2 linked regions of the Lacibacter sp. H407 genome follow. The main gene of each other region encodes a partner of the protein of the gene in region 2 in a complex. Links are inferred from orthologs where the notes say so. Each region holds a gene or a part of one and is shown on either strand. Other genes may lie near its edges. The genes, in order: hisF and hisH.

The links.
Region 1: the proteins of hisH (region 2) and hisF are in contact, whole or in part, in a crystal structure (PDB 6RU0), measured with the Thermotoga maritima proteins. The link is inferred for Lacibacter sp. H407 from one-to-one orthologs. Residues at the interface, in WP_004080484.1 of Thermotoga maritima: Asn15, Arg18, Arg22, Arg117, Leu118, Pro119, His120, Met121, Gly122, Trp123, Asn124, Asn134, Gly135, Tyr136, Tyr138, Val140, Tyr158, Glu180, Lys181, Ser182, Ser183, Lys184, Ile185; in WP_004080486.1 of Thermotoga maritima: Met1, Leu2, Ala3, Arg5, Ser40, Glu41, Asp45, Glu46, Ala70, Glu71, Ile73, Asp74, Ile75, Pro76, Phe77, Asp98, Lys99, Ser122, Gln123, Glu161, Thr195, Leu196, Asn247, Arg249, Glu251.

What each region holds. Positions count from the first base shown.
Region 1 is NZ_JBBKTU010000001.1:3,149,929-3,165,772, reverse strand. The notes cover bases 13,004-15,844. They hold hisF (imidazole glycerol phosphate synthase subunit HisF), read right to left. Parts: upstream 14,883-15,844; coding sequence 14,124-14,882; downstream 13,004-14,123. Other genes in these bases: WG989_RS13670 (C40 family peptidase), read right to left, coding at 14,937-15,608; hisIE (bifunctional phosphoribosyl-AMP cyclohydrolase/phosphoribosyl-ATP diphosphatase HisIE), read right to left, coding at 13,394-13,990; WG989_RS13685 (redoxin domain-containing protein), read right to left, coding at 13,004-13,392. In the rest of the region: pfkA (6-phosphofructokinase), read left to right, coding at 1-559; pyk (pyruvate kinase), read left to right, coding at 649-2,142; 5-oxoprolinase subunit PxpB, read left to right, coding at 2,222-3,976; WG989_RS13715 (5-oxoprolinase subunit PxpA), read left to right, coding at 3,966-4,703; WG989_RS13710 (NRAMP family divalent metal transporter), read left to right, coding at 4,684-5,880; WG989_RS13705 (2'-5' RNA ligase family protein), read left to right, coding at 6,009-6,569; WG989_RS13700 (CocE/NonD family hydrolase), read left to right, coding at 6,708-8,600; WG989_RS13695 (beta-N-acetylhexosaminidase), read left to right, coding at 8,642-11,074; WG989_RS13690 (redoxin domain-containing protein), read right to left, coding at 11,174-12,301; more of WG989_RS13685, read right to left, coding at 12,307-13,003.
Region 2 is NZ_JBBKTU010000001.1:3,385,129-3,401,065, reverse strand. Bases 8,384-11,317 are described here. They hold hisH (imidazole glycerol phosphate synthase subunit HisH), read right to left. Parts: upstream 10,214-11,317; coding sequence 9,554-10,213; downstream 8,384-9,553. Other genes in these bases: trpB (tryptophan synthase subunit beta), read right to left, coding at 11,053-11,317; trpA (tryptophan synthase subunit alpha), read right to left, coding at 10,210-10,980; hisA (1-(5-phosphoribosyl)-5-[(5-phosphoribosylamino)methylideneamino]imidazole-4-carboxamide isomerase), read right to left, coding at 8,810-9,526; WG989_RS14805 (lipopolysaccharide biosynthesis protein), read left to right, coding at 8,384-8,808. Outside these bases: WG989_RS14835 (endonuclease MutS2), read right to left, coding at 1-1,551; WG989_RS14830 (DUF1684 domain-containing protein), read left to right, coding at 1,700-2,278; WG989_RS14825 (transmembrane-type terpene cyclase), read right to left, coding at 2,279-2,932; peptide-methionine (S)-S-oxide reductase MsrA, read left to right, coding at 3,112-3,795; WG989_RS14815 (ABC transporter substrate-binding protein), read right to left, coding at 3,844-5,547; WG989_RS14810 (M1 family metallopeptidase), read left to right, coding at 5,578-7,299; more of WG989_RS14805, read left to right, coding at 7,315-8,383; more of trpB, read right to left, coding at 11,318-12,237; WG989_RS14780 (hypothetical protein), read right to left, coding at 12,324-13,286; WG989_RS14775 (phosphoribosylanthranilate isomerase), read right to left, coding at 13,569-14,204; WG989_RS14770 (phosphoribosylanthranilate isomerase), read right to left, coding at 14,294-14,920; indole-3-glycerol phosphate synthase TrpC, read right to left, coding at 14,917-15,708; trpD (anthranilate phosphoribosyltransferase), read right to left, coding at 15,802-15,937. UniProt on the Escherichia coli protein: IGPS catalyzes the conversion of PRFAR and glutamine to IGP, AICAR and glutamate. The HisH subunit catalyzes the hydrolysis of glutamine to glutamate and ammonia as part of the synthesis of IGP and AICAR.

The sequences.
Region 1 (15,844 bases), 240 kb from region 2 along the record:
TGGTTTTGATACGGCTGTAAACACAGCAGTTGAAGCTATTGATAAAATTCGTGATACAGCCGATGCACATGACCGCCTGTTTATTATTGAAGTGATGGGCCGTGATGCAGGTTATATTGCCTTGCACAGTGGTATTGCCACCGGTGCAGAACATATTTTAATTCCCGAAACAAAAACCGATCTTGAGTTGGTAGTTGATTCGCTGGAAGAAAAAGAGCGCCGTAAAAAATTAGTGAACATGATCGTGGTAGCTGAAGGTGATGAAACAGGTGGTGCCAATGAAGTAGCCACTATCATCAAAAAACGTTTACCACATCTTGATACACGTGTTTGTATTCTCGGACATATTCAACGTGGAGGCTCTCCTACTTGTCTGGATCGTTTGATCGCAAGCCGTTTGGGTTATGCCGCTGTTGATGCATTGATCGAGGGCAAACACAATACCATGATCGGTATCATGAATAACAAACTTCATTTTACACCGTTGGATAAAGCTGTGAAGGCAAAACAACGCATCAGCGATGAGTGGATGAAGATCGTGAAGATCCTGGCCAGTTAAGAAACACCTCAGCGTTTTTAGTTTACAATTGAACAGGCGATTGCGCCGCACACATAACGATTACACTAAACCAAACAAACTTTCAGACTATGTCGAAGTCAGTTTCAAAATATTTGCACACCGAAATGGATAAGGAAGCAGGAAAACGACACATGGGCCATCGAACAAAGATCGTGGCTACTGTTGGACCTGCATGCGATACATACGATAAGCTTTTAGAACTGGTAAGGGCCGGTGTAAATGTGTTTCGCTTGAACTTTTCACATGGTGCACACGAAGACAAAGCACAGATCATTGAGCATATCCGCAACATCAATAAGAATGAACCGTACAACATTGCCATTCTTGGCGATCTGCAAGGTCCAAAACTCCGTGTAGGTGAAATGGAAGGGGGTGGTATTGAAGTTTCAGAAGGTGATGTATTGACATTCACCAATGAAAAATTGATCGGCACCAAAGAACGCATTTATGTATCGTATCCCGATTTGCATAAAGATGTAAAGCCAGGCAATATCATTTTGATCGACGATGGAAAACTGGAAGTAAAAGTAATTGGCATCACTCGTGAAAAAGATGTGCAGGTGCAGGTTACATTGGGCGGAAAACTTTCTTCAAAAAAAGGGATCAATTTACCCGATACAAAAATTTCTTTACCTGCATTGACTGATAAAGATCTGGCTGATCTTGAATTTATCATCGATCAGGAACTGGATTGGGTGGCGCTTTCGTTTGTACGAAACGTAAAAGACATTATTATTCTGCGTAACAAACTGGATGAACGCAAAAGCAAAAGCAAGATCATTGCAAAAATTGAAAAGCCTGAAGCTGTTGCCAACATCCGTGATATCATTATCGAAAGCGATGGTATTATGATCGCACGTGGCGATCTGGGTGTTGAACTTCCGGTTGAACAAGTACCATTGATCCAGAAAGATATTATCAAGAAATGTATCCATCGTGCCAAGCCCGTTATTGTGGCAACACAGATGATGGAGAGTATGATCGACCGTGTAAAGCCAAACCGGAGTGAAATTACCGACGTAGCCAATGCCGTATTGGAAGGTGCTGATGCCGTGATGTTAAGTGGTGAAACAGCAACAGGTAATCATCCATCGCTGGTAGTGGAGACAATGGTGAAGATCATTGAAGAAGTGGAAGGAAGTTCTTACTATCGTTACGATCGTGAAGAAGATCTGAAACCACAACCCCACTCACCTTCGTTCTTAAGTGATGCGATCTGTTACAACGCCTGCGAAATTGCAAAAGATGTAAATGCAAGTGCATTGATCGGTATGACGCTGAGCGGCTACACCGGTTTTATGTTGAGCAGCTTCCGTCCAAAAGCACCGTTGTTCATTTTTACAAAAGAACGGAAACTTGTAAATCAGTTGAGTTTAAGCTGGGGCGTTCGAGCATTTTATTATTCAGAAGAGATCAGCGTGGATGATATCATTGCTGATCAGATTAATATTTTAAAAGAGCGTGGTTTTGTACAAACAGGTGAAATTGTTGTGAACACAGGAAGTACACCGGTTCATCTGCATTTGCCAACCAACCTCATCAAACTGACCGTAGTCGAATAATCATCGTTTTATACAAATACAATTCAGCGCCCCGTTTTACGGGGCGTTTGTGTTTACTGATTTTGTACTTTCATTGTTCATGCAGGATGTTACATACATACCCGTCAACGAATCGTCGGTACTGCTTTCTTTTGGATCAACCATAGAAAGCAGTATTCATGAGCGTTTGATGCAGGCAAAGCAATTGATTGAGCAATATCCATTTGTTGGTTTTATTGAAACAGTACCGGCGTATAATTCACTGGCTGTTTATTATGATCCGCTGCAGATCGCAAAATCAGAAGAAACAATTGCAGCAACAGTCATCAAGCAATTGAAAAACATCTTACAGAACGAAAGCGTTGCAATTGATTCAGTTGTTGAACGATCAGTGATTACGATCCCCGTTTGTTACGAAGAAAGTTTCGGGATCGACTTGCAGGAACTTTCCGCATCGCTACAACTTTCCATTGAAGAAATTATTCAACTGCATCAAGGTAAATCCTATCATGTATTTATGATCGGCTTTACACCCGGCTTTCCGTATATGGGAACAGTGGATGAACGTTTGACCACACAACGAAAAACACAACCACGATTGCAGGTTCCACCCGGTTCTGTTGCTATTGCAGGAAATCAAACCGGCATCTATCCGTTTGCAACACCCGGCGGATGGAATATTATTGGCAGAACTCCTATCAATATTTTTGATCTGCAAAAAGATAATCCGTTTTTATTAAAAGCAGGTGACGAAGTAAAATTCAAAGCTATCACTATAAATGAATTTGAAAAGTATGATTCGTCAGACGACCTCATGGGACGGAATTTAACAAACAGCATCAATCATCCGAAGAGAATATCTGACAAGAAAAAACAGATTATCCATATTGAACAATGTGGTTTCTTAACTACGCTGCAAAATACAGGACGCACTCGCTACTTGCAGTTTGGCGTAAGCAAAAGCGGAGCAATGGATGAATATACAGCCCAACTTGCAAATACATTGATTGGAAACGATCCAAAAGAAGCTGTATTGGAAATCACACAATCGCCGCACCGTTTTCGTTTTTTACAGGATGCAGTCATTGCTTTTACAGGTTCCGGTTTACAACCACAAACAGAACATACCATCATTCAACTCAATCAACCGGTTTTCATTTCAAAAGGAAGTATGATCGAATGCAAACAACCCATCCATGGTTTTCGGTTATACATGGCCGTGGCTGGAGGTTTTGAGGCTGATGAGTTCTTGGATAGTTCTGCAACTGATTTGTTGGTAAAAGCTGGAGGCTATCAAGGGAGGCCATTGCAAAAGAGCGATGAATTAAAACTAAGAATAAACTTATCTCCTTTACAGAAAACATTAATGACGGTGCTGAAAGCAGGCGCTGTTGTTTCATTAAATATTACAGCGCCTGACTACGCCACGAGCAATATTCGTATCATTAAAGGTGCTGAATGGAATTATATGGATGATGCATCAAAAGCAATTTTGTCGGGAGGCACATTCAGTATCAGTCCGCAAAGCAGCCGCATGGGATATCGGTTAAAAAAAGAAGCATTCAAAACCGAACAAGCATGTGAGATCATTTCTTCTCCTGTTACACAAGGAACAATGCAATTAACTCCTTCCGGTGAGTTGATCATTTTAATGGCCGATGCACAAACAGTTGGCGGCTATCCACGTGTTGCACAGGTATGTGCTGCTGACCGTTCGATGCTGTCACAAAAAAAACCGGGTGATCAGATTCATTTTCAATTGATCGATCTGCAACTGGCAGAAGAATTATATTTGAAACAGGCTGCGCAATTATCAAACATCAAACAAACGCTGGAACAATTATATGCAGGTTGATTTGAATTGTGATTTAGGTGAAGGATTAGCAACTGATGAGCAGATCATTCCGCTCATCAGCAGTGCAAATATTGCCTGTGGTTTTCATGCAGGCAATGTTGAAACCATGAAACGAACGATCGAACTTTGCATGAAGCACGGCGTTTCAGTTGGCGCTCATCCTTCCTGGCCCGATCTCGAAAATTTTGGTCGCACAGAAATGCAACGCTCCACAAATGAAATCTATGCGATTGTTACAGAACAGCTCAATATCATTTCCGGAATCACCAATGAGCTTGGCGGCAAACTGCACCATGTAAAACCACATGGGGCATTGTACAATCAATCAGCAAAAGATAAATCGATCGCTGCTGCCATTGCAAAAGCGGTTTACGAATTTGATGCTGGTTTATTCTTGTTTGGCTTGAGCGGCAGCATTTCATTAACGGAAGCAAATGCATTGCAGTTAAAAACAGTGCACGAAGTGTTTGCTGATCGCACGTATCAGGATGATGGCAGCTTAACACCCCGCTCCCAAGCCAATGCATTTGTTGAGAATGAACAACAAGCAGTACAGCAAATTTTACAAATGATCAATGAACAAACTCTTACGAGTGTAACAGGAAAGATCGTTCCTGTAAAAGCAGATACGATCTGTATACATGGCGATGGAAAAAATGCCGTCGCTTTTGCAACAACCATTTCATCAGCCTTACAACAAGCCCGCATTGACATCAAAGCAAACTAACTGGAAACTATTGGGCGGCAAAGGTGCAGGTGCTGCTTTTCTTATGGCAACCTCTGCTATCGGCCCGGGTTTTCTTACGCAAACTACGGTGTTTACACAACAGCTCATGGCGAGCATGGGCTTTGTGATTCTTGTTTCGGTGATCATTGATATTATTGCACAGCTGAACATCTGGCAAATACTCACGGCTAATAATAAACGAGGATCGGAATTGGCCAATGAAGTGATTCCAGGAAGTGGTCATGCGTTGACTATTTTAATTTGCCTTGGTGGGTTAGCATTTAATATTGGCAATGTGTCGGGTGCAGGGCTTGGACTAACGATTCTCTTTCCTATCAGTTTAAAAACAGGAAGTTTGATCAGCGCAGGAATAGGGGTCGTTCTTTTCCTCTCAAAAGATACAGCGAAAGCAATGGACCTGTTTGTGAAACTGCTTGGAATTGTAATGCTTGGCTTAATGCTCTATGTGGTATTTTCTGCGCAACCTCCACTTGCTGAAGTAGCATACCGAACGGTTGTTCCTTCGATAATTAACTTAACATCCATTGTAACATTGGTTGGGGGCACTGTAGGTGGTTATATTACGTTTGCCGGCATTCATCGCATACTGGAGGACCGATCAACTACTGTAAGTATGAAAGAAGTAAAACGGAGTGCAGTGAGCGGTATAGTTATTACTGCATTCATGCGTGTGCTTTTATTCCTTGCAATTTACGGTGTGCTGTACAAAGGAGTTCAATTGAACCCTTCTAATCCCACGGCATCTGCTTTTCAATCGGCGGCAGGTACAATTGGCTATAAATTATTTGGAATTGTTTTATGGAGTGCCGCCATTACCTCACTCGTTGGTTCAGCATTTACATCTATTACTTTTTTAAAAACATTACATCCTGTATTCAACAGGCAACCACGCATTACCACGATCATTTTTATTTTGATCTCAACCAGTATTGTACTACTATGGCAGAAGCCTGTTTTTATTATGGTGATCGTAGGAACTCTCAATGGTTTTATTCTTCCCTTTTCGTTGGGGCTAATGTTATGGGTGATGATGAAACGAAAGCTGAAGCATTACCAACATCCTGCATGGTTGTTGTGGAGCGGATGGATTGTTGTAGCCGTTATGCTGTGGATGAGCATTGTTACATTTGTGAATGAAATTCCGAAGCTCTTCTAATTGTTTGCCACTAAGACACAAAGGCACGAAGTGCCTCGCTCCCGCCCGACGTAAATCAGAACTATAACTGTTTTTGTTGTAGCTCTTTGAGTCCTTGCGCCTTTGTGGCCACATTCATATTTAAACAGATGAACAATTCTGCAACACATAGCATGTATTTCCTCGCTGTACTTTGTCCGGCATCCATTGATGAAAAAGTGCAGGCATATAAATTATGGATGCGTGATCGGTTTGGATGTACAGTAGCACTAAAATCTGCAGCGCACATTACACTCATTCCTCCGTTCTGGATGGAAACGAATTCTGAAGAGCTACTGTTTGAAACGCTTACTCAGTTTCAAACAACCATTCCTGCATTTCAAATTCAGCTGAAAGGATTTTCGCATTTCAGTAACCGTGTACTGTTTGTTGCGGTAAACGAGAACCATCAACTGGGGAGTTTGCGTAAAGCTGTGGAAGATCATTTCATTCAACCGTTTCATGGCATCATCAAACCCGACGACCGTGCGTTTCATCCGCATGTAACCATTGCCAACCGTGATATCAAACCGGGCGACTTTATCAAAGCCTGGGATCATTTCAAACGCCTGTCGTTTGATGAAGATTTTGAAGCAACCGCTGTTTCGTTACTTAAATTGAGCCCGGGAAAATGGAATGTAATCAGTGAACAATCTTTCTGTTCCCGGTGAGCCACTATTCCTTCAACAAGCGCTGGATAAAGCCAGCAACTACCTTGTAACTATGCGTGCAACCGATTGAACAGAATCCGTGAGCGGTGGCACCCTTTTCAACCAAAATCAATACCTTTCAAACTTAAATTTCAAAGCATGAGAAAACTGGTTTTTATCCTTCTGTCGGTTTTTGTTTTTCAATCCGCATTTGCACAAACGCTCAACCCGCAGGATTCTGCGTGGATAAAAGACAACTACACAAAAAAAGAACTTTACATTCCTATGCGGGACGGTACAAAACTGTTTACAGCTGTGTACACTCCAAAGAATAGCAGTGAGGCACACCCGATCTTGATGAACCGTACGCCTTACTCCTGTGCTCCGTATGGTGAAACAAGTTTTCGTGCATTCTGGGATAATCATTGGCGCTACTACATGCGTCGCAATTATATTATCGTTTTGCAGGATGTGCGTGGCCGTTGGATGAGTGAAGGTGAATTTGTAGATGTGCGTCCTTACAACCCAAACAAGAAAGGAACCGAATTTGATGAAGCGAGTGATACATACGATGCAATTGACTGGCTCGTAAAAAATCTTCCGAACAACAATAAAAAGGTGGGCATCTTCGGCATATCGTATCCCGGTTTTTATTCAACCATGGCTGCATTGAGTAATCATCCTTCACTCGTGGCCGTTAGTCCGCAGGCACCGGTTACCGATTGGTTCATGGGCGATGATTTTCATCACAACGGTGCATTCTTTCAAATGGATGGCTTTTCGTTTTATTCATCATTTGGCAAACCACGTCCGAAACCAACAACAGTTGGCTCACCCGGTTTTCAATTCCCGACAAGAGATGCGTATAAATTTTATTTAGAAGCAGGCTCTACAAAAAAATTAGCAGAGTTGATCGGCGACAGTATTGCATTCTGGCAGGAGATGTACAAACATCCGAATCTGGATGAGTGGTGGAAAGCACGGAACGTTCGCAACTTTGTACAAAACGTTCCATCGCATACCGCAACATTGGTTGTGGGCGGTTTGTTTGATGCAGAGGATACGTATGGTGCATGGCGTACTTATGAAGCCATTGAAAAGAAAGCAAAGAATAATAACCGGATCGTAATGGGCCCTTGGCATCATGGCCAATGGAGCAGGGCCGATGGTAGCAGTTTAGGCAATGTAAAATTTGGCAGCAACACATCAACTTATTATCAAAACGAAATTGAATTGCCGTTCTTCATGCATCATCTCGAGGGGAAAGCAAACATTGATCAATTGGCAGAAGCAACGATCTTTTTTTCCGGTGAAAATAAATGGCGCAATTTTTCAAAATGGCCTGCTGCCAATGTTGAAATGAAATCGATGTACTTACAGGAGAACGGTCAACTCAACTGGAACAAACCAACCGTTGCAAAAAGTTCTACTGATTATGTGAGTGATCCTGCAAAACCTGTTCCGTATACAGAAGATGTACACTTCAGCCGTACCATTGCTTACATGACCGACGATCAACGTTTTGCAAATCGCAGAACCGATGTACTTTCTTTTCAAACAGATGTATTAACTGAAGACGTAACACTCGGTGGTACAGTTATCGCTGATCTGCTCGCCAGTATTTCTACAACCGATGCTGATTTTGTAGTGAAGTTGATCGATGTGTTTCCGAGTGATTTCAGTTATCCGGGCGCAACTGCAGCAGCCGGTCGTGTAGGTGGTGGCAGTTATCCAATGGGTGATTACCAGATGCTGGTGCGTGGCGAAGTAATGCGTGGACGTTTCCGCAACAGTTTTGAAAAACCGGAAGCATTTACTCCCAACAAAGTGGAGAAAGTAAAATTTGAATTACCGGATGTAGCACACACATTTAAAAAAGGTCATCGCATTATGATTCAGATCCAAAGCAGTTGGTTCCCATTAGTGGATCGTAACCCACAGAAGTTTGTAAACATTTATGAAGCTGATCCAAAAGATTACATCAAGAGCACCATTAAAATATGGCACGATGCAAAAAATGCATCCAGCATTATCCTGCCGGTATTAAAATAAAAAACCAATTATTCAGTAAACTAAAATAAACGTCCTCACAGATGAAAAAATTCTTAGCGATCTTGCTTGTATGTTCGTCGTTCATTACCTCCGCACAGGAGATCAACATTATTCCGCAGCCATTTGAAGTAAAACAACTGGTGAAAGGAACCTACACGTTAAAACAAACGATTACGTGGAGCAGCAATTTCCCCGACAATGAAGGTGCAAGCGCTGTTACAAGTTATCTCGCAGAATACTTAAAAAAATATTATAACATCGAAGCAGTAAAAGCAAAAGGCAACAAAGCTGATATTGTTTTCGCATCAACACGCATGCCTACCGGTGGTGCATTGGCTTATCGTTTAAACGTAAGTAAAAGCGGCATCCGCATTGAAGCAAATTTTGATGAGTCGGCATTTCATGCAGTACAATCCCTGATTCAATTGTTGCCTGTTCAACAAAACGGAACTGCGGAAATTCCTTTTGTACAGATCTACGACAAAGCACGTTTCGATTATCGTGGCATGCATCTCGATGTGGGCCGTCACTTCGAGCCTGTTTCATTCATCAAAAAATATATTGATTACCTCGCATTGCATAAGATCAATGTTTTTCATTGGCATTTAACGGAAGATCAGGGCTGGCGTATTGAGATCAAGAAATATCCTGAACTCACTTCAATTGGCAGTAAACGTAATGGCACCATCATTGGCCGTTATCCGGGCAAGGGAAACGACAACAAACCCCATGATGGTTATTACACACAGCAAGAAATTAAAGAAGTAGTGGCTTATGCAAAAAGCCGTTTTGTAGAAGTGGTTCCTGAAATTGAGATGCCCGGTCATGGCAGTGCGGCGATTGCTGCGTATCCATGGTTGAGTTGCTTTCCCAACAGAACCACAAGTATTCCATTGAACATGGTTTCACTGAAAACCGTACAGGAAGCACAAAGCGGACGTGTAAAATTTGTACAGGAAACATGGGGTGTGTTTGACGATGTATTCTGCGCAGGAAAAGATGAAACATTCGGATTTCTTGAAAAAGTTTTGGATGAAGTAATGACATTGTTCCCGTCGAAATATGTACACATTGGTGGTGATGAGTGCCCCAAAACACATTGGAAGCAATGCCCCAACTGTCAGAAGCGTATGAAAGAGCTGAAGTTGAAAGATGAGCACGAACTGCAAAGCTATTTTGTACAGCGCATTGAAAAATATCTCAACATCAAAGGCAAAACACTCATTGGCTGGGATGAAATTCTCGAAGGTGGATTGGCTCCCAACGCACAGGTAATGAGCTGGCGTGGTGAAGCAGGCGGTATTGCGGCTGCAAAAGAAAATCATTATGTGATCATGACGCCGGGCAGTCACATGTATTTCGATCATAAACAAACGGCAAATGAAGACTCCGTAACCATCGGTGGTTTTACAACCGTACAAAAAGTGTACACGTACGAACCAATTCCAAAAGAGTTACCAGAATCGCAGTGGAAGTTTGTGCGTGGTGCACAAGCCAACGTATGGACCGAATACATGAACAACACCAGCAAGATCGAATACATGATCTTTCCACGAATGGCTGCATTAAGTGAAGTGTTGTGGACTGCAAAAGAAAAACGCAATGCTGCTGATTTTGAGAAACGTTTACTTGTTCAGTTCAAACGATATGATATGTGGGGAGTTAATTACAGCAAGGCATACTTGCAAGCAGAATCCAAAGTAACTCCCTCACAATCGCCGAATGCTGTAAGATGGGAAGTGAAAGTTAAAAATCCAGGGGCCTTTCCAGTTGGAATTTTTCGGAATGTAGAATCGGAAAAAATTCCAGATACAATTCCTGTTTATAACTATCAGGGAGATATTACACATTACGAGTACAGGAACAAAAGAACTGCATTTGTAGGTTATATAGATTTAGAGAACCCTTTTATAGAAGTAACCAAAAGTGGGAGCTATGTTGCGTATGTATGCAACTATTCCAGAATTGGAGTACATTGTAAAAGCCCCAAGGATTCTGTTTCTCAAAACTTCGTGTTTACTAAATCAACAGGAACAAAAATTACACTTACGCATCAACCCTCGGAAAGTTACCCCGGTGATGGCGCTTTTACATTAGTAAATGGAATTGTAAATGAAAAAGGTTTGGAGCGTACACATGAATTCATAGGCTTTAACGGCACAGATTGTGAAGCTGTCATAGATTTGGGAAGCAAGCAACCTATCAATCAAGTTACAGCATTCTTTCTTGATCAAAAAGGAAGTTGGATATGGCCCCCCACTGCCCTACAAGTCGAAACGAGTGACAATGGTGTTCAATTTAATAAGATTGGAGAAGCAAGTAAAATGATGGATAATAAATTACAATTTACTACGCCTGAACTTTTAACCCGTTTTGTAAAAATCAATTTACGGAATCATGGCATCATCGATACTGGTTTTGACGGCGAAGGGCACAATGCATGGTTATTTGTGAGTGAATTGCAAATTGATTAGGCAACCAAAAATCTGATATAAACAAAAGCCGATGTTCGTAAACGAACATCGGCTTTTCTCTTGTGCCTTGATTCCTCTTGAAACTTGAACCTTGTGCATTTACTTCAAAATCTCTTCCAGCTTTTTTTCCAATGCCTCTCCTCTTAAATTCCGGGCAACGATAATTCCATTTGGATCAATGAGCATGTTGAACGGAATACCGAGAATGCCATATTGTTGCGATGCGGCATTTTCCCAGCCTTTCATATCACCCACTTGTGGCCATGAATATTTATCATCTTTGATGGCCTTTAACCATTTGTCTTTACTTTGATCAAGCGACACACCAAAAATTTCAAAATTCTTTGGCTTGTACTTTTCGTATGCTTTTACAAGATTGGGGCTTTCAGCACGACAAGGGCCACACCAGCTTGCCCAAAAATCAACCAACACATATTTCCCACGAAAGGAAAAAAGGGAAATAGGTTTTCCATCGGCCGTCGGTTGTGTAAAATCAGCTGCTTCAACTCCCACCATCGACTTTTTACCAATGGCAATCATTTCTGCGATCTGTTTTCCCTTTTCTGAAGTACGCAATTTTTCATTGAGCAATACAAACATGGGCTCAGCAGTTGCCGCATCCATATCCATTCCCAACGATTGCTCCACCATATACAATGAAACCGGTGAAGCAGGATTATTCTTTACAAACTTCAATTGTTCAGCAGCAACTAACACCTGCGACAAGTTGAACATCTCCATCACCTGATTGGTAGCTTCCCTGTTCTTTGCCTGGCCGTAACTGTAATACACATCACCGATCTTATCTTCCAGTTCTTTCAACAATTTGGTTTGTTGTTGATATTTATAATAATCATTCACAAGAGCTGAACCTTTTACTTCTGCTTCACTCAACCATGTTTTCGAAACAATAGTAATGGTTCCTTCATCAAGAAATAATGTGAGATTGTTACGGCGATATTCCGTCATATCGAAAGCTTTACCCGATGGAGGATTTGACTCCTGCAGCATCAATGTAGCTGTTACCGGCTCATTAATGGTTCCTTTAATTTCAAACTTACCATCAACGAGTTTTGCTTCTTCAGCACTGTTGCCATTGTTCCAGCTCAGCAACACATCATACTTTTTTGTGTTGGCAGGTAAACTTCCGCTCACTACAAATTTCTTTTCCTGTGCTGTTGCAGACAAACCGGCAACCAGCAGCAAACACATCATGAATTTATACATACAGATTATTTGAATAGTTCTTCCAAACGTAATTGCAATTCTTCGCCACGCAGATTTTTTCCGATGATCACTCCATCCGGACCGATCAATAAATTTTGCGGGATAGAAGTGATCTTGTAAATACGTGCGGCTTCATTGCTCCAGAATTTGAGATCGCTTACATGCGTCCAACGTAGCCCATCTTTTGCGATCGCCTGCAGCCAGGCATTACGGTCACGGTCAAGCGAAACACCTAACACGGTAAAGTTTTTGGCGTTGTATTTTTCGTAAGCCGCCACGAGATTTGGATTCTCCATGCGACAAGGGCCGCACCAGCTGGCCCAGAAATCAACCAACACATATTTGCCACGGAACGATTGTAACGATACGGGTGCACCCGATGTATCGGCTTGTGTAAAGTCAATGGCTTCTGTGCCGATTGCTCCAATTTTATTTTCTTTTACAATGGCACCTACCATGCGGCCATAATAACTTTTTTGTGATGCTTCGGCCAGTGTAGTAAACCGTTGATCTAAGATTTCGGCCTGTTGAAAAAAGCTATACAGAAAATAAAGCAGCAACGGTGTTACGGCTGATTGATTGTGTGCTGCAATGTACTCATCGGCACGGATATTAATTTCTGCTGCCAAACTGCGAATGAGATCATACAACGAATCCTGTTTCATTTGCATGGCAGGACTCTGCAATTGTTTTCCCAGTTGATCGAGCTTGCCAAAATACGGATCGAACAACCGGCGGAAATTCATAAACTCATCATGTGTTCGGGAGCCACTCACTTGTGCAGTTGCAATAGAATCGATATGTGCAGACACAGTTACCGCCGATGCATCTAAAAAAATACCCAGGTTTTGTTTTGCACCATCCACCGTAAGTACATGCAATGCATTCTCAATTAAATTTCCACGCAATTCAAACTTGCCGTTCTTGATCACCGATTCGGCAAGCGTTTCACTTTCCTGACTGTCGAAACGCACACTGATTTTAGTATTTTCTTTGGCACCCCTGATGGTTCCTTTAATGGAAAACACCTGCTGCGCCTGTAACTGTACAGACGTAAAGATGAGGAATAGGGCAATCAACCTGCTGTTCATATTATCGTGAATGACGTTGTTTGAGTACGTAAATAACGTCTTGCAAAGAAACATTTTTCGCTCTTAACAAAACGATAAAGTGGAAGAGCAGATCGGCTCCTTCATTTAAGAAAAGCTCTTCGTTATTATCCTTGGCTTCAATAATTACCTCCGTTGCTTCCTCTCCTACTTTCTGTGCGATCTTATTGATTCCTTTACCAAAAAGCTGTTTTACATACGACGTTTCATCGCTGCTTTTACGGCGCAGTTCAATGATCTCTTCTAAATACGATAAAAAGTCGTCGCTGTGATTTTTCTCGCTCCAGCAAGTATCCGCACCTGTGTGACAGGTTGGCCCGGCAGGCTCGGCTTTAATGAGCAATGTATCCTGGTCGCAATCGAGCAACACCTGTTTCACTGATAAAAAATTGTTACTCTCTTCACCCTTCGTCCACAGGCGCTGTTTGCTGCGGCTGTAAAACGTAACCTTGCCTGTTTCTTCTGTTTTTACAAATGCTTCTTCGTTCATAAAACCAAGCATCAATACTTTGCTCGTTTTATAATCCTGGATAATGGCCGGTAACAGTCCGTCGTGATATTTTGAAAAATCTGGTTTCAATTTGTTGATTTTTATTTTTGTTTGATAGAAACGCTGATGACGCTGATTTAAAAAGATACAACTTATCAAAATCAAATCCGTTTCATCAGCACTATCTGTGTTATCTGTGACTCTATTGTCTTCATCCGCAAAGCTAAATCCTTACTGCAACATTTCTTCCCTTCAAATAAGCTTTCAAATCAGCAATTTCAATTTCTTTAAAATGAAAAATGCTGGCTGCTAACCCTGCATCCGCATAAGCCAGTTCAAACACATCAGCAAAATGCTGCATGGTTCCGGCTCCGCCACTTGCAATTACAGGTATGGGCAATTCAACTGAAAGCTTCTTGGTAATGTCCAACGCAAAGCCTTGTTTCGTGCCATCATTGTTCATACTAGTCAATAAAATTTCACCTGCTCCCAAATCAACGCCTTGCTTTGCCCAATCAAAACATTTGATGTCGGTTTTGGTTCTGCCGCCATTCAGGTACACATACCATTCACCATCTTCTTCTTTCTTGGTATCAATCGCCAGCACACAACATTGGCTGCCCGCTGCCATCGCAATATCATTGATCAACTGCGGATTTTTAAACGCTGCCGTGTTTACACTCACCTTATCGGCACCGGAGTTGAGCAATACGCTCATATCTTCGACGGTGCTGATACCGCCACCAACAGTGAACGGAATATTTACATGACGGGCAATACGCTTTACCAGTTCGCTTAATGTTTTCCGTTTTTCAACGGTTGCAGTAATGTCAAGAAATACCAGCTCATCTGCACCCTGTTGGGCATACAATGCACCGAGTTCAACAGGGTCGCCTGCATCACGCAGGTCTACAAAGTTGGTGCCTTTTACAGTGCGGCCATCTTTTATATCAAGACAGGGAATAATTCGTTTTGTCAACATAAAATAAAAAAGGCTTCAATCTAATTGAAGCCAAGCTCGTTGCAAAGATAATGCTTATGGTCGGGGTGAACTATTTTGTAATACACGGCCTGCACCCAGCAATTTGCGGCTCCAATAGGTTTCGTTGAGATCGCTGATCATAACGCCACCCGATGTAGATGCATGAACAAACTTATTATTATGGAGGTATACACCCACATGAGATACGCCGCCTCTAGTATTAAAAAACACCAGATCACCTTCCCGTAAATCAGACAATGGTATCCAGGTAGTGGTTTCTTTTTGTTCACGTGCTGTTCGTGGCAATTGCATGGCAAACACGCCCAACATCAATGTTTGCACAAAAGCAGAGCAATCGATCCCTTTTTGCGTAGTGCCGCCAAGTCGGTAGGGCGTTCCCCACCACTCTTCAATTCGGTCGTATAAACTTTTATTTTGGAGTGTTTCGACCGGTACGTCCAACTTGATCGCATATTTAAATTGTAAAAGAGAAAATAACTCTAACGGAGAACTGCTTTCTGCATATTCTTTGGGGTGAAATAAATCCGATGAATTGTTTCCGGAAGAAGCAGCACCAACACGAACCCGTTTGTATTCAGGCTTTACCTCAGCGGTTTCTGAATTGGTTGTTGTTGATTGCGTTTGCCTGGGTTGAAACGCATTCTTTACCGCACTGCAGCTGCTGAATACACATAGAACAGTCAGGTATGTAAGCAAATGTTTCATGGTATTGAAGCTTTCAACTTCGTAAAAGTAACTTTATTGGCTCTTTTTATCAAAAAACAAGCCAAATCGTCTATGCCTTAAAGATAGTTTCTGATAAGCGACTGACAAATTTTCATTCATATTTTTTCTCATTCGTGCCATATTCTTGTCTTTCATCGTTTTAATCAAGAACGATGAATTGCAATTGTGGATTACTTTCTACCTGTTAATTAAAAGCAGAAACCGAAATTTGACGC
Region 2 (15,937 bases):
TCTTGCCCGATCGATCAATTGTTTACTCAACCCGATACGTTCGGCAATGGCAAATGTGTACGAACTGCCGGGCTTGCCCAATATGAGTTTGTACAAAGGCTGCAAACTTTTTTCATCAAAACTCATGGCACCGTTCACAATACCGGGTGTATGGTTGGCCATTACTTTTAAATTGAGATAGTGCGTTGTAACAATGCCGAGGGAATGTTTTTTTACCAACTCCTGTAAGATCACTTCTGCAAATGCGCCGCCCAGGTTGGGATCACTACCACTACCTAACTCATCAATAAAAAATAATGTGCGACCATTCGCTGTTTCCATGAAATGTTTCATGTGCAGCAAGTGACTACTGTATGTACTCAAATCATATTCGATGCTTTGTGTATCACCAATATGGATCATCACCTGTTTGAAAATACCAAACTCACTATCCGGATGCACCGGCACCAGCAAACCACTCTGCACCATCAACTGCATCAAACCAACCGTTTTCATGGTTACTGTTTTACCACCGGCGTTGGGCCCCGATATAACGAGTATCCTGCTCTTTTCATCCAAACGTATTTGTGTTGGAATGGTTGGCTTTTGATTTTTCTTATTGTACAACAGCAATAATGGATGATACGCATCACGCAACGAAATCAATGCTTTATCAGTAAGCATGGGAAAGTTCGCCTGCATGTCTACTCCCAACTTCGCTTTCGCTTTTATAAAATCATATTCACCTAATACGGTATGGTACGTTGCAAGCAACGATGCATATACAGAAAGTTGTTCTGTCAATACTCGCAGAATACGATATACTTCCCGTCGCTCTTCATTTTCCAAACTGAAGATGTCATTATTCAGTTCAATCGTTTCTTCCGGTTCAATAAAAACAGTTCTTCTTGTTTCACTTTCGCCATGTAGAATTCCTTTCACCTGCCGCTTCTGTTCAGCAAACAAAGCCACTACCCTTCTTCCACTTAAAAACGATTCTTCAATATCTGCTACATAACCTTGCTTCTGTAATTTCTTCAACACCTTTTCAAACTCACGACGCAACTCATTCCGTTTGCGATACAAACTCATCCGAATATCACGTAACTCTTCACTGGCATCATCTTTTACAACACCTCCATCATCCAGCACATCATTGATCAATTCAAGGATTACTTTTTCGTAATACGTTCCTTCAATTACCTGTGTTAATGCAGGATAAGCCGACCTTCGATCTGCATCAAACCAACGGAAAATGCTTTGTGTATTCTCTGCCAGTTTACGGATATGCACCAACTGCTCTTCTGTTAACACTGCCCCGGGAATTGATAACAACTTCAACTCTCTTCCTAAATTCAAAATATAATCAACGGGGAAATATTGGCCTTGCTGTTGCAGCAGCATCATTTCATAACTCTGCCGCAACTCTGTGTGAATATATTCTTTTCGGGTATGGATACGGAGATTCTCTGCCTTGTCTTTCGCATACTCCGTTTTGCAATGCGCATGTAACAAAGCCTTCACTTTATCAAACTCCAACTGAACCAAGGCCGAATCGGGAAAAAACTTAATCACTGAAAACCACTTTTTTGTTGCCGGCAAAGGTAATTCTATTCATCGTTCCTTGCGTCGCACTCTTTTACTGCAACAAGCGCAGCAGCGAACGGCTTCTACCTTGAATTGCTGACTGTTTCTTAAATTGCCTCAAATAACAGCACCCATGCGATTTTGTTTACTTGTTCTGCTTTCTCTTCCCTGCCTTGGATTTGCACAGAGCAGCTATGAAGATTCGCTGAACCTGTTTCAGGAAAAATATATTGCCGATCATGAAGTGGTAACCGGTGCCGACAAAAAGAACCTGAAGTTTTATCCAGTCCGGAAACAATACAGGATCACAGCAGCATTTGAACGAAAAGAAAACAGTCCGTGGTTTTTAATGAACAGCACCGGAACTGAAAAGAAACAATACCGGGTGCACGGCATTATACGATTTAACATACATGATACCGCTGTTGAATTGCAGATCTACCAATCACGTTCATTACTGACTTCAGAAAAATATCGTGAACATTTATTTATTCCGTTTACCGATAAAACATCCGGCATCGAAACCTATGGCGGCGGACGATACATTGACCTCAACATTTCCGACATACAAAACACAGTGTATGTGCTCGACTTTAACAAAGCATACAATCCCTATTGTGCTTATGCTGCGGGTTACAACTGTCCTATTCCACCAAAGGAAAACGATTTACCTGTTGCAATAAAAGCAGGCGAATTGAATTTCATGAAATGATCAGGCTTTCAAACGTCGGGTTATCAAATGCAGATTTAGTTTTTTGTACCGGTCTGTCATTAATATAATGTAGATCATATCCAGTATAAAACAGAGTACACCCATCATCTGCAAAAACTGACTGTAACGTAGAAATAAAATAATGGTTGCAGCAGCCGTGCCGAGCATTTTAAAAAAAGCAATGCCAAATGCCTGCCCTTTTAAGTCCTGCTGTTTCAGGAACATTGTAATAAACATCCACGACATTAACACATTCATGGTAAAAGCAGAATAAGTGATTGCACTGTCGCCAAAATCAAGCTGCAAGAAGTACAGCAACGAAAAAGCTGCCAGTACCATGGCTACTGCATACGGAAAGAAAAACTTTTGATACAATTTGTTCCACTGTTTGGCTCCGTACATCAGAAAAGCAACAAAAATGAGCACATCAAATACAAACCACACCCGGTTGATCCATAACTGCAGGTTCGATTGGGCATCGTAAAACATAAAGGAGTACAGAAATTCCCAGGAAAGGTTAAAGGCCATGGCCACTGAAGGCATACCGCACTGCTTATCTTTAAACGAACGATAAATCACGAGAAGATATACAATTGTCCAGGATAATCCCATGGTGGCAGCTACCAGCAGGGATAGCAGTTCGGTTGACTCCATACGTTGTAAATGCGGTGATGAATGTATCTGTGCGGAAAGATAAAAGATGCAAGCCAAAATTCAACACAAACGTTAAAGCATTTCTAAAATCCCTAAATTGTCATCCGTACTACAAGGCAATCAAAACTTTCGGCACAGTTTTACACGTAAATTGCATGTTGCTTAAAATTACAAACGATATGTGGAGTAAACTTCTTTTCAATACAAGTGTGGCACTAGGTTCGTTCCTGTTTTTTTCCTGCGTTACCAGTGAACCGAATAATAAAATGATGAACGACAATTTAAATACAGTTGCCTTTACCGGCAGCACAGGCAATGAAGCCGCAATTGATACCGCCACGTTTGGTGCCGGTTGTTTTTGGTGTGTGGAAGCTATTTTTCAACAGGTGGAAGGTGTGTTGAAAGTTACCAGTGGATATTGTGGCGGACACGTAGTAAACCCAACGTATGAACAGGTAAATACAAAAACCACCGGTCATGCAGAAGTAGCACAGATCGTATTTGATCCAAAGAAAATTTCGTTTGATGAACTGTTGGAAATTTTCTGGCAAACGCACGACCCTACTACATTAAACCGTCAGGGTAACGATGCAGGTCCGCAATACCGCAGTGCAGTTTTTTATCATAATGCAGAACAAAAACAAAAAGCAGAACAATATAAAGCAGCCTTGGATAAAAGTGGCGCCTTCGATAACCCGATTGTTACGACCATTGAAGCATATAAAAATTACAGTGAAGCAGAAAACTATCACCAGAATTATTACAACAACAATAAAAATTCAAACCCGTATTGTTACTATGTAATTAAACCTAAACTGGAAAAGTTTGACAAAGTGTTTAAAGACAAGAAGCGGAAGAATTAAGTTTAAAGGAATCAGGAATTCGTGATTAGTAATTGGGACTGATACTCACTATTCACCTCTCACCAACTTTACTCGTCGCAGCTCCAGCCAGTTCAATGCATTGGGCTGAAATCCTGTTACCTCCGGTTGTACTAAATGAATCACCATATCATACCAAAGGGGAACAACCGGCGCATCGTTCATGAGTAATTGATCCATTTGCTGGTATAAACGATAACGGAAGGAATCGTTGGGTTCTTTATTCGATTGTTCGTACAAGGCATCAAACACAGGATTCTTGTAGCGGGTATAATTCGGTGGTGCTGGATTTTTCCCATAGAACACGCTCAGGTAATTTTCTGCATCCGGATAATCAGCGATCCAGCTACCACGAAAAAACAACGCTTCGCTCTTCGCCGTTTGAGTCAACAGCAAACTTTTTTGAACGATCTCCACTTTTACATTCAATCCAATATCCTGCAACTGTCGGGCAATATAACTTCCCAGATCAGCATAGATCGGAATCGTCAACAATTTTATTTCAGGAACTTCCTGTATGCTTTTGAATCCGGCCTGCTTTAGTAAAGCAGCAGCTTTCGCCGGATCATAATGATAACCTTTTACAACAGCGGTATCAAAACTGGGCAAGCCCATCGGCACAAAACCACTTTCTGCAGCAGTACCAATGGAGTTGCGCAAATACAACATCATCTTGCGTCGATCAAACCCATAGTTGATCGCCTGCCGAATTGCTTTTAACCGCAGCGGCGAATTCTTCACCACATCTTTCGATGAATCAACCAATATGCCGAGATATTCGATATTGAGATACGGATGTTTGTTCAACTGCACTTTGTTTTTCCAACTTTCACGCAACTCACCTTTCTTACTTAATACTTCATCTTTAAACGAAGGATCAATATCGTTGATGAAATGCAAACGGCCTTGCCGGAATTCCATAAACTCCGCTGCTTTGCTTTCAAGAAAGCTTACTTTAATTCCATCGACATACGGTAATCGATCTCCTGCACTATCTTTTTCGAAATAGTTTTTATTCTTCACAAGTATCAATGCCTGCCCTTCTTCCCACGCTTTGAATTGAAACGGACCGGTACCGCAAGGGTTCCGACGAAAATCAGGTCCATATTTTTCCACCACCTCTCTCGGAACAATGGAACAATATACATTGCTGAGTACACCCAATATTTGTACAAATGGGCGTAGTAAATTGATTTGAAAAGTAGAATCATCTACAGCAACAAAACCATTTGCCCCATTGACCCGGTTGTTAAAGATCCATGCACCGGGGCTTGCTGTATTCTTATCCATCAACCGATTAAAGCTGTACACTACATCTGCAGCAACCAGCTTTCTCCCTTTTCCATTCGGGAATACAGGATGATCATGAAAAACCACATCATTCCGTAAATGAAAAATGATCTGCAGCCTGTCGTCACTGATCTCCCAGCTTTTTGCAAGTGATGGCACAATGTGCAACTGCTGATCGGTTTCAACCAATGTGTTATACAACTGATGTGTAGCCCAAATCACCGATTGACTTTTGGCGAATGCAGGATCCAGCGAACTGATACCACTTACTTCATTATACCGGAAAATCTGTTGTTCGTTTTTTTTAGCCTTGCCGCAGGAAAGAAGTACGAGAAATGAAAAATAAACAATGAAAAATGAGAAATGAGAAAGTATTGAACCTACAAGCAACATCGCCCTTTGGGTAGCCGTTCGTACTTCTCTTATATTTTTCGCATCTGCCATAAAGAATTACTGCTAAATTTAGGGTCAAATATGAACCCGGTGAAAAAAAAGAATCAATTAGCCCTTATCAGCATCACTCTTTGTTTGTTGTTACAATCTGTTTCAACGCAATCCCAATCGTTTCATAATAACGAAAAACTTACGAGACATGATACATTACGTGGCTCAATAACTCCTGAACGTGCCTGGTGGGATGTGGTGAAGTATGATCTGCATGTAACGCCCAACTTTTTAAACTTTACAATCAAAGGACACAATACGATCTACTTCCGTTTGGTTAAAAAGAAAGCCGCAAGGATGCAGATCGACTTGCAGGATCCATTGATCATTGACAGTGCTATTCTAAACGGCGTTTCTATGAGTTTTTCACGTGAAGGAAATGCATGGTTTATTGAGACACCCAAACGCAGATTACCAAAAACAATCAGCAGCGATAAAGATCTGCATCAGTTACGCATCGTTTACCATGGCGTACCAAAGCCAGCCTTACGTGCCCCTTGGGATGGTGGCGTTGTGTGGAAGAAAGATAAAAATGGAAATCCATGGATCAACGTTGCCTGTCAGGGTTTAGGTGCGAGTGTTTGGTGGCCTTGTAAAGATCACCAAAGCGATGAGCCCGATAATGGTGTAAACATCAGCATCACTGCTCCTGATACATTAGTGAATGTTTCAAACGGCCGATTGCAAAACGTAGCAGCCGATGGCAAAGGAAATAAAATATGGACATGGGTTGTAACACAACCGATCAATTTATACAATGTAACCATGAACGTGGGCAAGTATGTGAATTTCAGCGATACATTGAATGGTGAGAATGGAAAACTGGATATCAATTATTATGTACTTGACTACAATCTTGAAAAGGCAAAAAAACATTTTGATCAGGTAAAGCCAATGCTACATGCATTTGAACATTGGTTTGGGCCCTACCCTTTTTATGAAGATGGATTTAAACTGGTGGAAAGCAATCATCTTGGCATGGAACATCAGAGTGCGGTTGCTTACGGTAACGAGTACATGAATGGTTATAAAGGCAATGATCTGAGCGGCTCTGGTTGGGGATTGAAATGGGATTTCATCATCGTTCACGAAAGTGGTCATGAGTGGTATGGCAACAACATCAGCACAAAAGACATTGCTGACATGTGGGTGCATGAGGGCTTTACCAATTACAGCGAAACATTATACACCGATTATATTTTTGGAACCGAAGCAGGTGATGCGTATGTGCAAGGTGTTCGCAAAAATATCCGTAACGATATTCCGATTGTTGGCAAATACAATGTGAACAAAGAAGGTAGTGGAGATATGTATCCGAAAGCTGCCAATATGATCCATATGGTGCGGCAGATCATTGGCGATAAAAGTACGTTCCGTTTATTGCTGCGTGATATGAATGAAAAATATTATCACAAAACAGTAACCGGTGCCGAAATTGAAGACTTTATCTCCAAACGTACAGGATTTAATTTGAGCAAAATGTTTGATCAATATCTGCGCACCACGCAAGTACCCGTACTTGAATATTACCTGGAAACAGAAAACGCTACTCAAGTTTTAAACTACCGTTGGGTAAATTGTGTAAAAGGATTTAATATGCCAATACTTCTACCTGACAGCAATAGGCCAAAATATGGATTAATGCTGGCTACAGAAAACTGGCAGAAACTGCGTACCAATTTTCAGCCCGGCGAAGACATCAGTAAGTTGATGGATAAAAACTTTTATGTGACTTATAAAAAGGTAAAATAATATCTTCGACTGAATATGGGTCAAATCAGGAAACAAGCCATCGTATCCAGCATCGTCATTTACATTGGCTTTTTTATTGGATTTATCAATACCTGGTTTTTTACCAAGAATGGTAGTTTTTTACCAGAACAATATGCACTTACCCGTTTGTTTTTTGATGTCGGGCAACTCATGTTTGCCTGCGCAAACCTTGGTGTGATCTCCGTTATTTACAAATTCTATCCTTATTATAAAGACAACCTTGCAGCGAAAGACAATGATCTGATGACATGGTCGTTCAGTGCTGTACTCATTGGTTTTTGTCTTGTTGTTGCCGGCGGATTGATCTTTGAGCCATTGGTGATTCAAAAATTTATCGGTCGCTCTCCTTTGTTTGTTGACTATTATAAATGGGTATTCCCATTTGGTCTCGGAATCCTTCTATTTACTGTGCTTGAAGCATTCAGCGGCAGTGTTCGTAAAACAATTTATCCGGCTTTTTTACGGGAAACTGCTTTTCGATTGATCACTACCCTGTTGATCGTGCTATACCTGTTTCAACTGGTCGATTTTGATCTTTTCATTAAACTGTTTGCCTTCAGCTTTCTCATTATTGCAATACTGCTTGTTGTTTCACTGGTAAAAAATAAACACCTGCACTTAAACTTTACCGTTAGCAGAGTTACAAGAAAATTCAAAACAAAGATGTTGACGCTGGCCGGCTTTATTTTTTCCGGTCAGATCATTTTTATACTGTCGCAGGTAATGGACAGCATTTTCATTGCAAGTATTATGGGGATGATCCCAACAGGCATTTATGCCCTTGCTTCTTATATTGCCAACCTGATTCAGATACCGCAACGTAGTATTAACGCTATCGCCATTCCTACGTTGGCGCAGGCATGGAAAGACAAAAACATGGCGGAGATCGATCGTATTTACAAACGCTCCTCTATTAACCTGTTGCTAGCTGCCATGTTTATTTTTTGCGGCATCTGGCTCAATATCGAAGATGCATTTCGGTTGTTGAATATCCAGGCCGAATATGCAACCGGTATATCGGTGATTTTTATTTTGGGACTTTCACGCATCATCGATGCCGGCACGGGTGTTAACTCTCAGATCATCGGTACCTCTACCCAATGGCGCTTTGAATTTATTACAGGCGTATTGTTATTACTGATGATACTGCCGCTGAATTATATTCTCATCAAAAAAATCGGCATTGAAGGAAGTGCGTATGCCAACCTGATATCGTTCACAGTTTATAATCTTATCCGTTATGTTTTTCTCTGGAAGCGTTTTCAGCTGCAACCATTCAGCAGCAAAACAATATTCAGTATTGTAACTGCTGTCATTGCTTATTTCATCAGCTATTATCTTTTCAGCGAAATGAATGGATGGATGGGAATTATTCTGCGCAGCACCTTGTTTACCGTTCTATTCTTCATAAGCATCTTTGCATTCAAGCTTACGCCTGATGCGATGCAGTTGGTAGACATAGCGAAAAAGCGTTTTGGAAGAAAATAACTTAACTGAACTTCTTTAATTCATTCAAAGTTACTCTGCCTTCATAAATGGCTTTGCCGACGATAGCACCATTACAGCCGATCTCGGCTAATTCATCCAGGTCTTTCATGGAGCTAACACCACCACTGGCAATAAAATGCAGTTGAGGGAATTTTTGAAGAATGTTTTTATAGAGTTCAGTTGATGGGCCTTCGAGACGACCATCTTTACTTACATCGGTGCAGAAGATCTGCTGAACACCGTGATTGATGTATTTTTCTATAAAGTCGTATATCCAGATATCTGTTGTTTCTAACCAACCGCCTACAGCAATTTTTTCATTCTTTACATCAGCGCCTAATAAAAATTTCTCTGCACCAAATTGCTCCAGCCAGCTTACAAACTTCGTTTCATCTTTCACAGCAATGCTTCCAACAGTTGCCAATGCTGCACCGGAATTGAGAACGATCTTTACATCTTCTTCCTGCTTAATACCACCACCAAAATCAATAATGAGTGAAGTTTTAGAAGTAATTGTTTCTAATACTTTCCAATTCTTAACTGCACCTGCTTTTGCTCCATCAAGGTCAACCAGGTGCAAACGTTGCAGACCTGCTCCTTCAAATTCTTTGGCTACCTCTAATGGGTTTTCGTTGTAAATAATTTTCTGAGAATAATCTCCTTCTGTCAATCGAACACATTTGCCTTCAATGATATCTATCGCCGGAATAATTTGCATTATCAATTATCAGTTATAAATTATTAATTAGATGGAGAGAAAATTGCTGAGTATCTGGTCTCCCACTTTCGCACTTTTCTCCGTGTGAAACTGGACACCGTAAAAATTATCTTTCTGTACAGCGCCTGCATATTCTAACCCGTAGTTTGATGTTGCAATGCAATACGGATTCATTTCCGCATAATAACTATGCACATAATAGATATAACTATGTTCCGGTACATTCTTAAAAAGATCGGTTTTCAGATTGTAAATATCATTCCAACCAACCTGCGGCACTTTAATAGGAATGTCGGGGCTGATCTCTTCGCTCTTGAATAACTTCACCTTCGCTGGAATAATTCCCAAGCATGTTGTATCGCTTTCCTCCGAATGTTCAAACAGCAACTGCATACCTACACAAATTCCCAGCACAGGTTGCTTTAATTGTTTAATGACAGCATCCAAACCTTTCTCTTTCAAACTATCCATAGCGCTGCGTGCAGCACCCACACCGGGGAAGATAACTTTATCAGCAGCAAATAATTCATCCTGATCATCCGTCACTTTTGCATCAACACCCAAACGTTCCAGTGCAAACAGCACCGACTGAATATTCCCTGCGTTGTATTTTACAATTGCTATAGTGCCCCTTCCGCCCCCTGAAGGGGGAACTGAAGAGACTCCGCTATTTTTATCTTCACTCATGATAATACGGTTTCAAGAAATGCTTTTGTTGTTGCAGCCACATCATTCGTTCCATCCAATGCTTTAATATAAGCTGTACCAATTATAGCTCCGTTTGAATTGGCGCAAGCAGTATCAAAAGTCTGTTTGTCTTTAATACCGAAACCAACCAACACAGGATTTTTCAACTGCATGTTTTTTAATTTCAGCAAATATGCATTTACATCTGTCATGTTCTGATTGCTGCCTGTTGTAGATGAAGATGAAACCGCATATAAAAAACCTGTACTCAAGCTGTCTAATTTCTCAATCCGCTCTTCACTTGTTTCAGGAGTAACTAAGAAAATAAAATCCAACCCATTTGCTTTGATGATGGCACCATACTCTGTTTCAAATTCATATTCCGGCAAATCAGGCAGTATTAACCCATCCACACCAACCGCAGCCGCCTCTTTACAAAAACGATCAAAGCCGTATTGCAATACAGGATTCATGTAACCCATTAAAATGATTGGCACGTTAATTTCCTTTCGTGCATCTTTCAATTGGGTGAACAATGTTTCAATCGTCATACCATTTGCCAATGCAACTAATCCACTGTTCTGTATCACCGGACCGTCGGCTAACGGATCGCTGTACGGCATACCAAGCTCAATTAAATCTGCACCGTTTTCCTGTAACGCTTTCATGACTTCAATTGTACTGTTCAACTGCGGATAACCTGCAGTGCAATACACGTTGAGAACGTTCTTTCTTTTTCTTTCAAATAATGTTTTAATTCTACTCATTGTTTTTACCGCTAAGTCGCAAAGTCGCTAAGCACAAAGTTTACTCTTCTTTGCGCCTTCGTGCCTTTGCTGTTATAAATGTTTCATATACGTCGCCAAATCCTTATCCCCTCTTCCACTCAAACAAATGATCACCTGGTCGTCTTCTTTAAACTTGTAAGTATGCAACACTGCAAACGCATGCGCTGTTTCCAACGCCGGAATAATTCCTTCCAGCTTACTTACTTCAAAAGCAGCGTCCAATGCTTCTTCATCTGTTGCACTTAAAAATATACCACGACCGCTGTCAAATAAATTTGCATGCATGGGGCCTATACCCGGATAATCCAATCCCGCTGAAATACTGTGTGGTTCTACCACCTGTCCATCTGCTGTTTGCATCAACAAACTTTTGCTGCCGTGCAAAATACCCGGCTTACCAAGTTGTGTGGTAGCTGCACTCATTCCGCTGTTCACACCATGACCTGCTGCTTCAACAGCAATAATTTTTACACTCAACTCATCTAAGAAATGATAGAACGCACCGGCCGCATTACTGCCACCACCCACACACGCCATTACATGCGTAGGTAAATCTTTGCCCGTATGTTCTTTTAACTGCCAACGCATTTCTTCACTGATCACACTTTGAAACTTCGCCACCATATCAGGATACGGATGCGGTCCTACTACACTGCCGATGATATAATGTGTATCGTTGGGATTATTGATCCAGTCACGAATGGCTTCATTCGTTGCATCCTTTAATGTTTTACTGCCGCTTGTTGCAGGTACCACAGTTGCGCCCAACATTTTCATACGAGCCACATTCGGCGCCTGGCGTTCAATATCTTTTTCGCCCATGTACACAATACACTCCACGCCTTTCAACGCACACACTGTTGCCGTTGCCACACCATGTTGTCCCGCACCTGTTTCTGCAATGATGCGTTTCTTACCGAGACGTTCAGCCAGCAAAATTTGTCCCACCGTATTATTGATCTTATGCGCACCGGTATGACAAAGATCTTCACGCTTCAGCCAGATGTTGGTGTTGAATTGTTTGCTCAACCGCTTTGCATAAAATAACGGCGTGGGACGACCTACATAATCTTTCAGCAAAGCCCTGAACTCTTTTTGAAAAGCAGCATCGCTCATTATATCGAGGTAACGGCTCTGCAATTCCTCCACATTTCGATGCAGCATTTCAGGAATATACGCTCCACCGAATTTTCCGTAATAACCTTGCGAAGAAGGTTTTTGATATGTTGTTTCCATCATTTTATATTTTAATGATACCAGCTTTTGTTTTTCATGGCATCAACTGTTGCGTCGCAATCCTTTCATCGGTTGTGCAGAGGGCATCAGTTAAGCTTCAGTTTTTTCTGAGGTTGATATTCAATTTTCGGTGGAATCAATAAAGTCCATTGGGCCTCATCGCTTAATCTATTCAAAACCTTATATAAAGCTCCCAACCCAAAATTCCCCCAATGGCCATAATCATCAATTGTCTTTACAACACCCCGATACCCAATAACGAGATGCGATGTACCTGCATCAGAAATAGATTTCATCTCGTAGCTTTCCTTTAAATTCCAAAGGTTAACCTGGCAGATAAGCTTGTATAAACTATCGAACACTTCAACCTTTAATGAACACGTATAAATTCTCTTCTTACCGTCATTAAAATCCTCTCGTTTCATTGTCATATTTGAGAATACCGTCAAATGACTATACTGATAAGATGACGAAACCCAATTTGATGTTCTATAATATTTTATACTATCAAAAGCCTTCACACAAGCATCATTCACATTTATAAATTCTCCCTGAAAGTATTTCAATGTATCATATCGTATTTTCTCTTCTCTGAATTCGTATTCAAGTCGTGCTAACACAAAATACAATGGATTTGAAAACAATCTGACTGGACTGCCATACAAATGATCATACTCATTCCAAAGATTCTTCTTTTTGTAATCCCCTGATAATGTCGATACAAAAGTCATTACATAAAACCCGTCAACATACTTTTGAGACGGTGTTCGCACCGCATAACTTACAACCAAATCCTGTTTACCATCTTTATTAAAATCTGCAATCAAGCTTTTCTCCGTTTTAATCGAATCCAATTTTGAATTAACCCCAATTACTCTTCTATCTCTTAATTCTTTTAAGGTCATAAAATGCAAATCCTGAAACTTTTTTCCCGTTTGCTGGCTTATGAATACTTTCATCAAAGAATCATTCTTCAGTTGTTCAACTTTTAATTGAGCAATCGCATAATTAGCGTAAAACAAGATCAACAAACAAATAGTCTTTTTCATAATAGTTGTTTATCATAGTTGATGAATAAGCACATTTATTTACACAAACTCACCATCCATTTATACTTCTACCACTTAAATTGTAAATTTTAGTCTGAGTGCGTCATGCCGAGGCACGAGGCATCTCTAAAATCTCATATTGTATTCTTTAATCGGGTTGACAAACATTCAAGCAACTTCAAACTTCAGAGATGTCTCCTTCTTCGACATGACGGTTCGATCTCTCAAAATAAATTGAATCTTTACTAAATCTCTGTACCTCCGTGTCTCTGTGTTTCAACCTCATCTTCTCAACTCTCCCACAAACCTCTTCACCAATTCCATATCTTTTACTCCGGGCATCGTTTCAAACTTACTGTTCATGTCCAATGCAAACAGATCTTTTGCTACTTCTTCCTTTGCAAATTCCTTGATCGCTGCTGCATCGGTTGGCTCAATTCCTCCGCTTAAGAAGAACGGTTTGCCGATGTTCAAGCCTTTCAGCATGTTCCAGTTAAACTTTTTTCCTGTGCCGCCGTAACCTGCACCCATCGTATCGAACATGTACATATCCACCGCTTCCACATAATCTTTGATCTTCCAGGGAATATTATCATCATCAGTGATGCGGAATGCTTTGATCACCGAAATGTAATCCGATACCTTTTCACAGAACTTCGGCGTTTCATCACCATGCAGCTGCACCATATCCAACCCAAAATTTTCTACATGATTAATGATCTCATCATACGACGCATTTACAAACACACCCACCTTGTACACTTTCAGCTTCGCCCGTTTCACCTGTACACCATTTAAATGCTTTAACACAAACCTCGGCGATTTGTGGTAAAAGATCATTCCGGCAAATTCAACACCCATTTCTCCTAATTGGTGCATCTGTTGCAAATCGGTCATGCCGCAAACTTTAATTCTCATACGCTTTGCCTTAATTGGTTGGTTGTAAGCATACGCAATCGTTATTCATCGTCCCAACAATCCTGTCATCCCGCAAATCACAGTTCCGACTATTTCATCCCTAACTTAAACTGCAGCACCAAACTCATATCTTTTTCACCGGGTGCTTTCTCAACTTTGCTGTTAACATCCACACCATAAAAATCAGGGTGCTTAAATGCTTTGATCCGTTTTACATCTTCAATACCAATACCACCACTCAGGAAAAACGGTTTTTCAATTTTGCTTTTTGCAATAACATCCCAGTCGAATTGTTTGCCGGTGCCACCTTTCTTGTCTCCGCTTTTTGTATCGAACAAATAATAATCACAAGCTTCATCATAAGGTGCTACCAACGCATCAATATCTTTCACCGATTCATCAATATGAAATACTTTGATCACTTCCACATCTTCGTTAAGATCAGAACAAAACTCAGGTGTTTCTTCGCCATGCAATTGCACTACATCCAAACCGTAATCTTCAATGGCATCGAGGATATCGCTGTATGATGGATTCACAAACACGCCTACTTTCTTCATGTCGTAATCCGCTTTCTTGATCTCTATCTTATCCAGCTTTCCTTCTACATAACGGGGAGAATTCTTGTCGAAAATAAATCCGACAAAATCAATATCCAATCCTTCTAACTGTTGTACCTGTTTCAATTGGGTAATACCGCAAACTTTAATATTCATGCTTCTGCTTTTTTTAATTGTTGTGTGAATTGTTCAAATGCTTTTCCGGGATTTTCTTCTTTCATAAAATTCTCACCAATCAAAAATCCTCTGAACCCGTTTGCTTTGAACAATAATATATTTTCAACGGAACTGATGCCGCTCTCCGCTACTTTAATTTTATCTGCCGGAATTTGTTTGGCCATGCGCAAACTACGTTCAATATCCACTTCAAATGTTTTGAGGTTGCGGTTGTTGATGCCAACGATTTCCGTTTCCTCACAAATATGCTCCAGCTCTTCTTCTGTATGCAGTTCCAGCAACACTTCCAGCCCAAGCGATTTTGCAAAGGTCGCTAATCGTTTCACTTCTGCAGGGTTTAAACAGGCAGCGATGAGCAAAATTACATCAGCACCCATTGCCTTTGCTTCTGTGATCTGGTATTCATCAACAATGAAGTCTTTCCGTAAGATAGGAATTTCGTTCACTCTTGCTTTCAGCAGATCATTTGTGCTGCCGCCAAAGAACTGTTCATCAGTCAACACACTCAAACAGGATGCACCGTTGTTTGTGTAAGCAGTTGTTACTTCCACAACATCAGCTTTGCCATTGATCACACCTTTGGATGGCGATTGACGTTTGAACTCTGCAATAATACCTGTCTTTGTATCATCGAGCAGAAACTGTTTCAACGAAAGAACAGGTCTTGCATACAGTGGCTGTTGCTGCAATTCAGCCACACTGGTTTTTGCTTTACGCTCTTCTACTTCAATTCGTTTCTGAACTATGATCTTCTCTAAAATATTCATATTTTATTTCTTTGTTCCCTTTGTGCATTCTTTGTGTCCTTTGCGCTATAGTTACACAAAGTTCACGGAGGCGTGCACGGAGAACACAACGTTTTAATTATTCAACTCAATCAGTTTTTTCAAACATCCATTCGCTCTTCCACTTTCCAAGCTTTCAACTGCGGCTGCAAATGCATCATCATAAGTTTTATAAGCACCAGTGCAATACAAACCCATAGCTGCATTCGCC